Regions from separate parts of the Thioalkalivibrio sp. ALE30 genome, predicted to be linked through region 2. Evidence: predicted binding sites of a transcription regulator. Region 2 holds the regulator's gene; each other region holds the start of a gene.
The links. The regulator sigma-54, encoded in region 2, starts transcription at its own class of promoters, with help from an activator protein. The targets are predictions, from matches to a motif close to TGGCANGNTNCNTGCTT.
Positions count from the first base shown of each region.

Region 1: D107_RS0108330 (CmpA/NrtA family ABC transporter substrate-binding protein) is a predicted target of sigma-54. The motif match lies at 1,958-1,974, and genes of this name have one in related genera.
Region 3: glnL (nitrogen regulation protein NR(II)) is a predicted target of sigma-54. The motif match lies at 1,729-1,745, and genes of this name have one in related genera.
Region 4: flgB (flagellar basal body rod protein FlgB) is a predicted target of sigma-54. The motif match lies at 1,870-1,886, and genes of this name have one in related genera.

Region 1 covers NZ_KB898172.1:108,205-111,705, forward strand. Annotated here, with positions in the region: gene ntrB (nitrate ABC transporter permease) at 1-425, opposite strand, end outside; gene D107_RS0108330 (CmpA/NrtA family ABC transporter substrate-binding protein) at 474-1,778, opposite strand; gene D107_RS0108335 (nitrate regulatory protein) at 2,258-3,501, opposite strand, start outside.
Region 2 covers NZ_KB898174.1:46,884-50,384, reverse strand. Annotated here, with positions in the region: gene D107_RS0110530 (PTS sugar transporter subunit IIA) at 1-171, opposite strand, end outside; gene hpf (ribosome hibernation-promoting factor, HPF/YfiA family) at 175-513, opposite strand; gene D107_RS0110520 (RNA polymerase factor sigma-54) at 530-2,011, opposite strand; gene lptB (LPS export ABC transporter ATP-binding protein) at 2,100-2,870, opposite strand; gene lptA (lipopolysaccharide transport periplasmic protein LptA) at 2,867-3,394, opposite strand; gene lptC (LPS export ABC transporter periplasmic protein LptC) at 3,375-3,501, opposite strand, start outside.
Region 3 covers NZ_KB898170.1:27,813-31,313, reverse strand. Annotated here, with positions in the region: gene D107_RS0105035 (hypothetical protein) at 1-804, shown strand, start outside; gene D107_RS0105030 (DUF4124 domain-containing protein) at 916-1,572, shown strand; gene glnL (nitrogen regulation protein NR(II)) at 1,757-2,854, shown strand; gene ntrC (nitrogen regulation protein NR(I)) at 2,854-3,501, shown strand, end outside.
Region 4 covers NZ_KB898168.1:650,007-653,507, reverse strand. Annotated here, with positions in the region: gene D107_RS0102975 (chemotaxis protein CheV) at 1-728, shown strand, start outside; gene D107_RS0102970 (protein-glutamate O-methyltransferase CheR) at 934-1,749, shown strand; gene flgB (flagellar basal body rod protein FlgB) at 1,968-2,375, shown strand; gene flgC (flagellar basal body rod protein FlgC) at 2,403-2,822, shown strand; gene D107_RS0102955 (flagellar hook assembly protein FlgD) at 2,834-3,501, shown strand, end outside.

The DNA.
Region 1 (3,501 bases), on a different contig from region 2:
ACCAGCACGCCGAGACCGATCCCGGCCACCACCGCCAGGGCATAGCCGTAGGCCACACGTTCCAGGCTGGCAAGCAGCTGCCAGGCCATGCCCACGTCGTTGCCGCCGTAGTCATAGAACGGATTGACGATCAGTTCCCAGGTGTCGGAGATCACCTGACTCGGGCCGGGCAGTACGGCTCCCTGGGAGGACGTCATCATTTCCCACAGAAACAAAAAAATCGCGGTCACGATCACCGGGGGCAGCACCACGGTGGCCGCGTGGCGCATACGCCGGCCCCAGAGCCCGGGGTCGGGCGGCGGGGCACCGCCGGAACGGGCCGACGGCGGGGCCGAGCGGGCCACCGGGGCCGTGGAGGTCTCCGCGGCCGCCGGACGTTCGCGCCCGGCGCCGAAGGTCATGTTGCGATCGAGAATGGCACTCATCATCGAATCCTCTTGAATCGTCTGTGCAGGTGTCGGCGGGCCGCCGCGTCAGGACGCGATCGCCTTGATCTCCAGGCTGTCGAGGTAGGCCTGCGGGTCTTCCGGGTCGAAGACCTTGCCGTCGAAGAACGTTTCCTGGCCGCGCGAGGTGGATTCGGGGATGTCGGCCGAATCGATGCCAAGCGTGTCGGCCGCCTCGCGCCAGATATCCTCGCGGTTGACCTCGTCTACCAGGGCCTGCATGTCGAGATCCGGCGGCAGGTAACCCCAGCGGATGTCCTCGGTAAGGAACCACAGGTCGTGGCTCTTGAAGGGATAGGAGGCCTGGTCCTTCCAGTAGCGCATCTGGTCGGGGTGGTCCTCGACCACGCGGCCGGTGCCGTAGTCGAAGTTCCCCTGCATGCGATCGATGATGTCGGCGTACGGGGCGTGGATGTAGCGCCGGCGCGAACAGATCTCGGCGACCTCTTCCTTGTTCGCCGGATCCTCGCAGTACATCTGCGCCTCCATTACCGCCATTGTCAGGGCGCGGGCCGCATTCGGATTGGCTTCCACCCAGTCCGCGCGCATCCCCAGCGCCTTTTCCGGGTGGTTGTGCCAGAGCTCGCCGGTGGTGTTCGCGGTGTAGCCGATGCCCTGGTTGATCAGCTGCATGTTCCAGGGCTCGCAGACACAGAAGGTGTCCATGGAACCGACGCGCATGTTGGCGACCATCTGCGCCGGCGGGACGACGATGGTGGCGATGTCGCGATCCGGGTCGATCCCACCGGCGGCCATCCAGTAGCGGATCCACAGGTCATGGGTCCCGCCGGGAAAGGTCATCGCCGCGCGGATGTCGTCACCGCCGGCGGCCTTCTCGGCCAGCGCGCCCTTGAACTCGGTAGTGTCGGTCCCGACCTTCAGGTCCGCGTACTCGTCGCCCACCGAGATGCACTGCCCGGCCAGGTTCAGCCGCGCGAGGATCGTCATCGGCGTGCCACGGCGGTGGATCAGGTAGGGCATCGGCGTCAGGATGTGCGAGCCATCGATACCGCCGCGGCGCGAGCCCAGTTCCAGGTTGTCGCGCACCGTGCCCCAGGAGGACTGCTTCAGCACCTGCACGTCGGGCATGCCATGGGCGGCGAAGAATCCCTTCTCCAGCGCGACGAACAGCGGCGCGGCGTCGGTCAGGGCGATAAAGCCCAGCTTCGCCTCGGTCGTCTCCGGCTTGCCGTTGCCGGCCTTCGCATAGCCCCACGGCGCGGCCCCGGAAACACCCAGCGCGGTCGCGCCGATCCCGGCGGCCATGCCGCCCAGGAAACGCCGGCGCGACAGGCCGGAGGTCTTTTTCGTGTCATTCGTGTGATCGGTCATTGCGGGTTCACTCCCCTTGTCAGCAAACACATCCCAAAAACGAAAAAAGGCGTCGCATCAGCCCGGCCGCGTTTGCAGCCGGGTGATGGACGCCTTTGTCCAGTCCCGTGGGAGGCCCGGTCGTCGGGTCTCCCTGTTGTCAGGCGACGAACCGCCGTTGGCTCGTCTTGCCGGTATTCCTGCAGGAGGTGTGCCAATTAGCCGTTGCTAATCGACCCCGCCAGAAACAATCGCGCCATGGCGCGGGAAAATCGGATGGTTCGCCGTATGGAGTCGAACGCTTTCGGAAAACCCGGCGCCCGGGAGACGATCCGCAAGGCACCAGACTGGGGCGCGCTTGCGGTGCAGATGAACCGCGCTGGTGCACTACCTGTAGGAGCCGCCCTGGCGGCGAAGCCCCTGCCAGTCGCGGACACTGGCAGGGGCTTCGCGGGCAAGCCCGCTCCCACAGGGCCGGCATCCATTTCCCGGGGAGTTAGCTACAGGCCGCCCTTTCCCAGCAGATCGGACATCGCGACGGTCGCCTCGGCGACCTCGGCCAGGCGCCGGTTCTGGTTCATCGCCGTCTGGCGCAGGAGCTTGTAGGCCTGGTCCTCGCTGAGGCCGCGGTGCTGGATCAGCAGCGCCTTGGCGCGCTCGATGGTCTTGCGCTCGGCCAGGGCCTGGCGTGCCGCATGCAGCTCGTCCTCCACCGACTGCAGCCGGGCCGCCTGGCGCTGCACCAGGTCCATCACCGAGTGTCCGACGATCGGTACGTTGAGTGCGGCATCGCCCTCCTCCTGCGCGGGCTCCAGGCCCTCCGGCGCGCCGAAGAACACCGCATACGGGACGCTGTCGCGCAGTTCCGACTCGGCGAGTTGCGCGACCCGGTCACGCACCGCGCCGAGGTCCGCGCGATCCGCCGTGATGCGTGCCGAGCAGCACTCGTTCAGGTGCATCTCCAGCAGATCCTCGATCTCCTTCATCGCGTCGATGCGCGCGGTGGTACAGGCAAACCATTCCTCGGCCCGGGCGGGGTCGTGGTGCCCGGAGACCTCGGTACAGGCCCGGCGGCGCAGACGCTCGATGTCGGCGGCGAAGGCCGCCGTCTGCAGCTCGCGCCAGGCGGCACAGGCCGCCGGTGCCGCGAACTCGGAGAAGATGCGGAACGCCCGTTCCTGGGCATCGATCCGATGGACCAGCGCCTGGCGCAGTTCGGGCTCGAAGTTCGCGGCGCCAAACCCGGCGGCCCCGATCGCGCGCTCCTGCCCTGCCAGTTCCTTGCCCTGCATGAAGTTCAGCAGGGCCACCAGGACCCGCGAGACCTCGGGATCGGTCGCCGAATCCGCAGCCTCGAACACCAGAGCCATCAGGGCGCGAATCAGCTCGCTGAAGCCGCGGGTCGAGTCCATCGGGCTCAGGGTCAGCTCCAGGACCTCCTCGCGCAGGCTGCCCAGGCCGGACAGGCCGTGCAGCGCCAGCGCCATGCGCCCCAGCAGCCGACTGCGGCCATGGGCGCAGGCGTCCGGGGCCAGCCAGCCATCCAGGTGCTCGCGGAACGCGGCCGCGGCGGCGTCCGATTCGGCCCGGTACTGCTCCAGTTCGCGGGTATAGCGCTGGCCGCCGGACCCGATCCAGAGGCTGGAGGCCCCGCGCTCGCGCTGCAGGGCATGCACCAGCGCGCGGATGCGCCCGACCAGCTGCACCGCCTCCAGCAGGCGCTCCAGGCTCACCACCTCGCACT
Region 2 (3,501 bases):
GCCCAGCTTTTCGCGCGCGGACAGGGCCTCGAAGATCGCGGTGCTGCCCGGTCCGCCGGCATCACCGCCGCCGGCGAGGAGTTCCGACAGGGCCTCCAGGGCCCGCTTCTGACTGGAGCATTCCGGCTCCAGGCGGATGCGCTCGGCGGTGATCAGCTCGGCAATGGACATGGGTCAGGAGGCCTGCTCGCGGTTGCGCTGGGCGCCCTCGGCCCGGTGATGATCCTTGACCTTTTCCTTGTGCTTGATCAGCTGGCGGTCGACCTTGTCGATCAGCGCGTCGATGGCGGCGTACATGTCCTCGTGGGAGGCCTCGGCGTGGATGTGATTGCCGCTGACCTGGAGATTCGCCTCGGCCTTGTTGAACTGGTTCTGGGTCTTCTCGTGGGTCAGCACGACGTGCACGTCGATGACCTTGTCGAAGTGGCGCTCCAGCTTCGCGAACTTCTCGTTGACGTAGTCGCGCAGGGCGTCGGTGAGGTCCACATGGTGGCCGGTCAGGTTGATCTGCATGGTCGGGACTCCTTGGTTACTTGTGGCCGGTGGGCATGGAGGCCATCTGCCGGCGTTCGCTGGATGAAGGGATGTGCATCGCCTCGCGGTACTTGGCCACGGTGCGACGCGCCACATTGATGCCCCGGTCCGCCAGGATCTGGGCGAGCCGGGCATCGCTGAGCGGCTTGTTCGCGGGTTCGTCGTCGATCAATTCGCGAATCATGGCACGGATGGCGGTGGCGGAACACTCGCCACCGTCGTTGGTGCCGACGTGGCTGGAGAAGAAATACTTGAACTCGAAGACTCCGCGCGGGGTGTGCATGTATTTCTGGGTGGTCACCCGGGAGATGGTCGATTCGTGCATCTCCAGGATCTCGGCGATATCGCGCAGGATCAGTGGCTGCATCGCGACCTCGCCATGTTCCAGGAAGCCTTGCTGGCGATGGACAATCGCCTCGGCGACGCGCAGCAGGGTGTCGTTGCGGCTGTGCAGGCTCTTCAGGAACCAGCGCGCCTCCTGCAGCTGGTCGCGCATGAAGGCACTGTCGCGGGCATCCGATACCTGGCGCACCATGCCGGCGTAGAGGTCGTTGATACGGATGCGTGGCGCGATCTCCGGGTTCAGCTCCACGCGCCAGCCCTCCGGGGTGTGGCGCACGTAGACATCGGGCACCACGTATTCGGAGGTGGCGGCACTGATCTGCGCGCCCGGCCGCGGGTTCAGGGTGCGGATCAAGTCCAGGGCACGCGCCAGTTCGTCCGGGTCGCGCACACCCGACTGGCGTTGCAGGGCTTTGTAATCGCGCTTGCCCAGGCTGTCCATGCCGTGTTCCAGGATCGCCCGGGCGGCCTCGCGGGCGGGGGCGTCCGGGGCCAGTTCGCGCAGCTGGATCTCCAGGCATTCGCGCAGATCGCGCGCGCCCACGCCCAGCGGGTCGCACTGCTGGATCCAGTGCAGGACTGCCTCGACCTCGTCCACGCCGACGGGTTCTTCCTCGCCGCGGCTGATGGTCTCGGCCAGCGTCTCGAGGTCGCCTTCGAGATACCCGTCGGGGCTGATCGCGTCGATCAGGGCTGCGCCGATGCGCTGGTCGCGCGGAGTCAGGTGGCTCAGGTGCAGCTGCCACAGCAGGTGGTCCTGCAGGCCCTCGCCGTCGTCGTCGCTGGTGTTTTCCAGCGGGTCGCGGTCATCCACGCCCTTGGGGGCGGGCGGCGGTTCGTAGATGTCGTCCCAGCGGCTGTCGGTGGTGAGCTCCTCGGGAATCACGTCATCGCTGGTGGTGGTGGCCTCCATGCGGTCGCCTTCCACCACCTCGCCCTCCGCGTCCAGGCGCTCGGCCCCGCCCATGTCGTCCTCGTCCTCCACCTGTTCGAGCATGGGGTTGCTCTCCAGCGCCTGCTGGATCTCCACCTGTAGTTCGAGCGTGGACAGCTGCAACAGGCGAATGGCCTGCTGCAGTTGCGGGGTCATGGTGAGCGTCTGACCCAGCTGAAGATTCAGGCCGGGTTTCAGCATTGGCTATGCGGGTCGCGGGTGACCATAAGAGCGATCTTAAATCGTGCCTCTGGTTTGTGCACCGGCGCGGGTTGTGCGCGTGCCGGCATCACAGGCGGAAATTCTCGCCGAGATAGACCCGGCGCACCTGGGGATCGGCCAGTAGCTCGTCGGGTGTCCCGGCGGCCAGCAGGCGCCCCTCGCTCAGAATATAGGCCCTGTGGCAGATCCCGAGGGTTTCGCGCACGTTGTGATCGGAGATCAGAACCCCGATGCCGCGCGCTGCAAGGTGGCGAATTACATCCTGGATATCGCCCACCGAGATCGGGTCCACCCCGGCAAAGGGCTCGTCCAGGCAGATGAATTGCGGGTCACCGGCCAGGGCGCGCGCGATCTCGGCGCGCCGGCGTTCGCCGCCGGACAGCGCGATCCCGGGGCTGTGGCGCACGGTCTCGAGCTGAAACTCCTCGATCAGCGCGTCGCCGATACGCCGGCGTTCGTGGCGGTCCAGGCCGGGGCGCAGCTCCAGCACGGCCTGCAGGTTGTCCCACACGCTCAGGCGGCGAAAGATCGAGGCCTCCTGGGGCAGGTAGCCGAGACCGGCGCGGGCGCGCACGTGGATGGGCGCGCGGGTGATGTCGTGCCCGCCCAGGGTGATGCGCCCGGCGTTAGGGCGGATCAGCCCGACCAGGCTGTAGAAGCAGGTGGTCTTGCCGGCGCCGTTGGGACCCAGCAGGCCGACCACTTCACCGGGTGCGAGGTCGACATCCACCTGGTCGAGCACGGTGCGCTGGCCGTAGCGCTTGGTCAGTTCGCGCCCGATCAGGCGATCACGGGCCTCGGCGGGTGCTGGCGCCGGGCTGGTGGCGAATGCGTTCATTCGTCGTCGCGTGGCTGGATGGTGATGCGTACGCGTTCGCTGTCGCCCTCGCCGCGTTCGGCCTCGATCACGTCGGTGGTCAGGTCGTAGGTGATGCGCTTGCCGCGCGCCTCTTCGCTGGCGGTGATCACATGGGCCTGGTCGGTGAGGATCATGCGGTCCTCGTTCAGCAGGTAGTCGATGCGCAGCGCGGTGGCGATGCGCATCTCGCCGGTCTCGGGGTCGGGGGACTCCAGGCGGGCTGGCTCGCCGTGGGCCTCCATCTCGTAGGGGCGACGATCCCGGGTACGCACGTAGACCGTGTCGGCCTCCAGCGTCATGTCGCCGCGGATCACGATCACGTCCCCGGTGTAGGTGCCCAGGCCCTGGCGTTCGTCCATCTCCGCGTGGTCGGCGGTGATCTCCACCGGCAGCGAGGGTCCCGATCCCTGCTGGCCCAGGGCCGGCGTCGCCAGCAGGGCGGAGAGGAGGCCGGCCGCCGCAAGCAGGCCCGGCAGGCGGCGGCTATTCGGGATCGGGGTCATGCGCGGGGTCCTCCTCGCTCGCCTCGCTGTAGAGCGAGTACACGTCATGGAACAGCTCTATGGTATCCGCTCGCGAGTCCACGCGCAGTCCGGTGCCACGCTGGAAC
Region 3 (3,501 bases), on a different contig from region 2:
ACCCATGGCCCGAGCGGCCTCGAACTGGATGGCCGGCCGGTGCAGTGTCTGCGCCTGGCAGCCGCCGTGGCCCCGGCGCTCGAATCCGCGCTCGGCGAGGTACCTGGCGGCTGCGGTCGCGTGATCGGCCGGGGTGCGGATCCCGATTCTGGTGAGGTCCTGCTGGTGCTGGAGCGCGGTCAGGCGCCGCAGGGCGCGGTTGCGGCCGAGGGGCCCGGCAGTCTGGAGGCCCTGGGCGAGCGCGCCGCCGACTGGCAGGGGCGTCACACGGCCGGGGCCTTGCCCGTCGGCGAGGGCTACCGGCGCGGGGTGCTGCAGCAGCAGATGCGCGAGCGCGCCGATGCGATGGCGTCCACGCTGGATGCCGAGTCCCGGGCGATCCTGGACGCCGAGCTGCACCACCAGGGGCTCTACCGTTTCGAGGACCTGCCGCTGGCGGGAAGCTACTGGCAGTCCGTGCGCATCTACCCGGAAGGTGCCGGTCTTGCCGATCTGGTGATCCCGCCCGCGCCGGTACCGGCCTTCTGGCAGCTCGCGCGCATCGCCCTGGCGCTCGCCGTGGACGCCTCCGGACAGCCGGATGCCGATCGGTACCGGGCCGTGCTGGCCGGGTTCAATGCCCGGCGGCCACTGACTGCAATCGAACGCGGGGCGGCGCCCACGATGCTCCGCCTGGCTGCGCTGGATGACTGGCTGTCCGCGCTGGAGTCGGGAACGGCCGCGGCGGCCGAGCGGGATCGCCTCGCGACCCTGCAGGCCGATGCGGCGCGGCTGCAGGGCGTCTGGGTTCGCGCGGCCGCCTGATCCCGGCTGGCCCGTGCCGGTGGCGCGGGAGCTTCCGGGCTTGTGGTGGTCCGAACGTACACGGGAGGCAGGGTGGTGGTGCCGCGCCATCCCGCCCAAGGAGGAAGACCCATGTTCCGAACCACGCTCTGGCTGGCCTTGTCGCTGGCTGTCCTTCTCGCCCCGGCGCTTGCGAGTGCCGACGTCTACCGCTGGACCGACGATCAGGGCAATGTCCATTTTGGCGACCGCCCGCCCGAGGGGCGCGCCAGCGAGCCCGTGGACGTGCGCGAGCCCATGCGCGCGGTCCCGCTGGAAGGTGCGCGGGAGATTCTCGAGCGGCCCGTGCGGCCCCGCGGTCAGCCGGAGGCGGAGGGTGCGTACACGCGGGTCGCAATTGCCCGTCCGGAGGATGGTTCGGGGGTGCGGGCGAACGACGGCAATGTGAGTGCCGAGCTGGATCTCGAGCCAGCGCTGGATGCCGACGCCGGCCATCGCGTGATCTGGGTGCTGAACGGCGAGGAGGCGGGCGAGGGCCAGTCGCCCACGGCGACCTTCGAGGGGCTGAACCGCGGCGAGCATACGCTGCAGGCCCGGATCGTGGACGCATCCGGCGAGGAGCTGGGGGCGAGCGCGACCATCGAGTTCAACGTGTTGCGGATGGCCATTCCGCGCGAGCAGCAACAGCAGCAGCGGCCGCAGCAATTCCCGCCCGGGGGTGCGCCGCAGGCGCCCAGGGCCCCGCAGGCACCCAGGGCGCCCCAGCCGGTGACGCCGGCCCCGAACTGATAACCTCGATCTCTGCACTGAAATAGTGCGACCAAAGCCCCATGATGGTGCTATAATTGCACCATCATGGGGCGTTTTAGGTTCTGGGGGGTGGCGATTCGGCTGCGTTTTGTGACCGTGCCCCCGGCTTCGGCGCCCCGCCGGGCGATTCCCGCTTGGCGCGATTCCTGCTTGAGGCCTCTTGATGACCACGCCCGCTTCCAATTCCGGCCCGGCCACCCCGCCCTGGTGGGACGACCTCTCCACGGCCGTGCTGGTGACCGATGCCGAGCTTTGCCTGCTGAGCATGAACAGCGCCGCCGAGGTGCTGCTCGGTCTCAGTCGCGAACGCATCGTCGGGCATGGTCTGGGCCAGTGGCTCAAGCTGGACCGGAATCTGTCCAGCCGCCTGCGCTCGGCGCTGACGCTGGATCAGCCGATCACCCTGCGCGCGCGCCAGATGGAGCCGCTGCGGGCCGAAAGTTTCCTCGCCGACGTGGTCATCACCCCGCTCCGTGGCGAGGGCGACAAGCCGGGGCAGTTGCTGTTCGAGCTGAATGCGATCGATCGCCACGAGCGCATCAGCCGCGAGGAGCAGTTACAGAAGCAGCAGGCGATCACCCGCGCGGTGACCCGGGGGCTGGCCCACGAGATCAAGAACCCGCTGGGCGGACTGCGGGGGGCGGCGCAGTTGCTTGCCAGCGAACTGGACGACTCGGGCCTGAAGGAATACACCCAGATCATCATTCGCGAGGCCGACCGGCTGCGCAGCCTGGTCGATCGCATGCTGGGGCCGAACAACCTGCCGCGGCGCGAGCCCGTCAACCTGCACGAGGTGCTGGAGCACGTGCGGGGCCTGGTCAGTGTGCAGCTGCCGCTGGGGCTGAAGATCCGCGGCGACTATGACCCCAGCATCCCGGACGTGCAGGCCGATCGCGACATGCTGGTGCAGGCGATCCTGAATCTGGTGCAGAACGCGGTGCATGCGCTGGAGGACGGGGGCGAGATCACCCTGAGCTCGCGCATCCTGCGCCAGTACACCATCTCCGGCCATCGCCACCGCCTGGTCGCCAAGCTGAGCGTGCGCGACAACGGGCCCGGTATCCCGGAGGAGATCCGCGAACGCATCTTCTTCCCCATGGTGACCGGCCGCGCCGCCGGGACCGGGCTCGGGTTGCCCATTGCCCAGAGCCTGATCCAGCTGCACGACGGTCTGATCGAATGCCATTCGCGCCCGGGGGCGACCACGTTCGACATCCTGCTGCCCCTTGAACCCCCGAAGGCCCGGGAGGCCAGGAAGTGATGGAGCCCACTGTCTGGATCATTGACGACGACGACTCGATTCGCTGGGTGCTGGAGCGTGCCCTCCAGCGTCACGCGATCGCGGTGCGCGGCTTCGAGACCGCGGACGCCGCCTGGGCGGCGCTCGACCGGGACCCGGTGCCGGACACCATCGTCGCCGATATCCGCATGCCGGGCCTGAATGGCCTGGACTTCCTCGCGCGCATGCAGACGCGCCCCGATCCGCCGCCGGTGATCATCATGACGGCCTTCTCCGATCTGGAGAGCGCCGTGGGCGCCTACCAGACCGGGGCCTTCGAGTACCTGCCCAAGCCGTTCGATGTGGACGAGGCCGTGGCTCTGGTGCAGCGGGCACTGGAGGCGCGGCGCGCCGGGCAGGACAACGGCACCGCTGGCCCCGAGATCGAGGAAACCCCGATCATCGGCGAGGCCCCGGCGATGCAGGAGATGTTCCGCGCCATCGGCCGCCTGTCGCGCAGCAACATCACCGTGCTGATCAACGGGGAGTCGGGCACCGGCAAGGAACTGGTCGCCCGTGCCCTGCACCAGCACAGCCCGCGCGCCGATCAGCCGCTGATTGCCCTGAATACCGCGGCCATCCCCAAGGATCTGCTGGAGAGTGAACTCTTCGGCCACGAACGTGGTGCG
Region 4 (3,501 bases), on a different contig from region 2:
CGATTATCGATCTGGCGCGCGCCATGGGCCTGCGCAGCGCGGCCGGTGCCAGCGACAGCGGCGACCAGAAGGTGGTGGTCACCGAGTTCAACCGTTCGGTGCAGGGCTTCTGGGTGTCGGCCGTGGACCGGATCGTGAATGTGAACTGGCAGGATGTGAAGTCCCCTCCGCGTGGTACGGGGCGCGAGTCCTTCCTGGTCGCGGTCACCGAGATCGACAACAAGCTGGTCGAGATCATCGACGTGGAACGGGTGCTTTCGATCGTCAATCCTCTGCCGACCGAGGTCTCCGAGTCCATCCGAGCGGACGCCACGCCAGCGGGGGGGCGCAAGGTCGTGATCGTTGACGACTCGGTCGTGGCGCGCAAGCAGATCGAGGGGGCGATTCGCGGTCTCGGGTTCGAATACGAGGTTTTCAAGGATGGTCAGGAGGCGCTCGACTTCCTGGAGCAGAAGGCCGGGGAGGGCCCGGTTCGCGACCAGATCGAGCTGGTGATCTCGGACATCGAGATGCCACGCATGGACGGCTATACGCTGACGGCGCGGATCCGGGACAATCCCGCCCTGAAAGATCTGAAGGTGCTGCTGCATTCCTCGTTGAGCGGCGAGTTCAATACCGACATGGTCAAGCGCGCCGGGGCCGATGCGTTTCTCTCGAAATTCAACCCCGACGAACTGGCCAACGCGGTGCTCGACCAGACCGGGCGCGAGGATCAACAGGTCGAATGACCGCCGGGGGGAACGGGGTTGCCGCCCGGCAAGGCCGGGGCGGCGTCACATGGCCGACAAGGGCCCAGTGTCGTGTCCCGCCTGCGACACCGTATACTGAAACCCGCTACCGGGGATTCCCCCTGCGTTTCGTGGCGCGGGCGCCGCTGTCAAGGACTCGTCATCAGGATGCTAATCACCATGGACTGTGCTCGGGGATGAACCGGTGATCGATTCCCGCGATTACGAGGAGTTTTCCCGCTTCCTGCAGGACTGCTGCGGCCTGGTGCTGGGTGACAGCCGTCAGTATCTGGTGTCGAGCCGACTGTCCCGGCTGCTCGACGAGTTCGACTTCAAGAGCGTGCCGGAGCTCCTGCACGCGATGCGGCAAGCCCCGAATCCGCGGCTGCGCACCCGTGTGATCGACGCGATGACGACCAACGAAACCTCGTGGTTTCGCGATGGCTTTCCGTTCGAGATCCTCCGGCATGTGTTGTTGCCGGAGCTGGCTGCGAAGGGAAGCAGCATCAAGGTCTGGTCTTCCGGCTGTTCCAGTGGCCAGGAGGCCTACAGCATCTCCATGGTCGTCTCCGAGTGGGAGGAATCCCGCCCCCCGCGCAAGGTGCCGGTATCCATCCTGGGGACGGACCTGTCGGAGAAGATCCTGGATGACGCCCGGCGGGCGGTCTACGACGGCCTGAGTATTGTGCGCGGGTTGAGCGAGAGCCGCCGCGCGCGCTTCTTCGAGACCGTGACGGACGGCCACAAGGTCGTTCCCGAGGTGCAGCGGCGCTGTCGTTTTCAGAAGCTCAACCTGATCGACAGCTACGCGGCACTGGGCAAGTTCGACCTGGTGTTCTGCCGCAACGTGCTGATCTATTTCTCCGGCGAGACCAAGCGACAGGTTCTTGACGGTATTGCCCGGCAGATGAATCCGGGCGGCTATCTGTTTCTTGGCGCTTCGGAGACGGCCGGCCCGTACACCAAGGCCTTCGAGACGGTTCGCACCGACTACGGCTCGGTCCTCCGGCTCAAATCCTGACGCCCCTCCGTCGCAGGGCCGCCAGGTCCGAAACGCCCGCGCAATGCGGCCGCGACTCGAATTGCCCCCTTCCCACGTTTCCCGCTAAGGGCGTCCCCAGCCGAGACGGATTCCCGTCGCTGGCATAGCGATTGCATCGGTCTCCTCGCAAAGGGCCGCAATGGCTGCGTCCCGGTTCTGGTAGCGAGGGTCCGCCACGGGCGGACAGGACGGAAACGATGAGTCTCTCTCTCGACAAGGCGATGGGCATCCTGCCGCAGGCGGTCAACGTGCGCGCCCAGCGCATGGAGCTGCTGGCCTCCAACATCGCCAATGCGGACACCCCGAACTACAAGGCGCGCGATATCGACTTTCGCGCGGTGCTCGAGTCCGCGGCTGGGAGCGGCAATCACTTGCCCATGGCGCGTAGCCAGGCGGCGCATATCGACCCCAATGCCGGGGCGATGAACGGGCAGGCCGAGGCGCTTTATCGCGTCCCGTCGCAGGCGTCCCTGGATGGCAACACGGTGGATCCGCAGATGGAACGTGCCGCCTTTGCCGAGAACGCGATCCAGTACCAGAGCAGTCTGGAATTCCTTAACCGCCGGGTCTCCGGCATCCGCGAAGCCCTGAGGGGCGACCGTTAACGCGGGCCTGATCGGGAGATCGATGTCGTGAGCAACATGTTCAGTCTGTTCAATACCTCGGCTTCGGCGCTGTCGGCGCAGTCGGTGCGCCTGAATACCGTCGCCTCGAATCTGGCCAACGCGAACACCGCCGCCACCAACCCGGACGAAGCGTATCGCGCCAAGCAGGTGCTGTTCCAGAGCGTGATGGATCAGGCCAACCCGAATGGTGCGGCGACGTCCGTGCGGGTGGCCGGCGTGACCGAGTCGCAGGCCCCGCCACAGGCCCACTACGAGCCGCACCATCCGCAGGCGAACGAGGAGGGCTACATCTTCCGCCCGGCGATCAGCGTGGTCGAGGAGATGGCCAACATGATGTCCGCCTCGCGCAACTACGAAGCGAACGTCGAGGTGATGGAGACCTCGCGTCAGCTGCTCCAGCGCACATTGCAGATCGGCCAAGGCTAGAGGAGCCCGCCATGACACAGATTTCCCCCGAATTGCTGGATCGCCTCGGCCTGTCGCGCCCGGAGAAGAAGCCGGAAGGCGAGATGGACCGCCTCGGGCAGTCCGACTTCCTCAAGCTGATGACCACCCAGCTGGAGAACCAGGACCCGATGGAGCCGATGGATAACGGTGATTTCCTCGGCCAGATGGCGCAGTTCTCCACCGTGACCGGCATCGAGCAGCTGTCCAAGTCCTTCGAGAAGCTGGCGCAGTCCCTGGGGCAGAACCAGACGCTGCAGGCGGCTTCGCTGGTTGGCAAGGATGTACTGGTGCCCGTCGAGTTTGGCGAACTGGGGCCCGACGGGCGGGTGAACGGCGCGGTCGATCTGGAGCGCGCCACCGAAGAGCTGCAGATCGACGTGTACAGCCCGAATGGCGAGCGCATTCGCCGCATGAATATGGGCGCTGCCGGCAGCGGCCTGCAGGAGTTCACCTGGGACGGCATGCGCGACGACGGCACCTTCGCGCCACCGGGCGTCTACGAATTCAAGGCCACGGCCCGCTCCGGGACCCAGTCGGAGGCCGTGGATACCTTTCTGGATGCCCGCGTGGAAAGCGTCGCGGTGGGCAGTGACTCCGGGCTGGCACTGACCGTGCAGGGCCTGGGCGAGATCAGCTTTTCGGATGTACGGCGGATTGG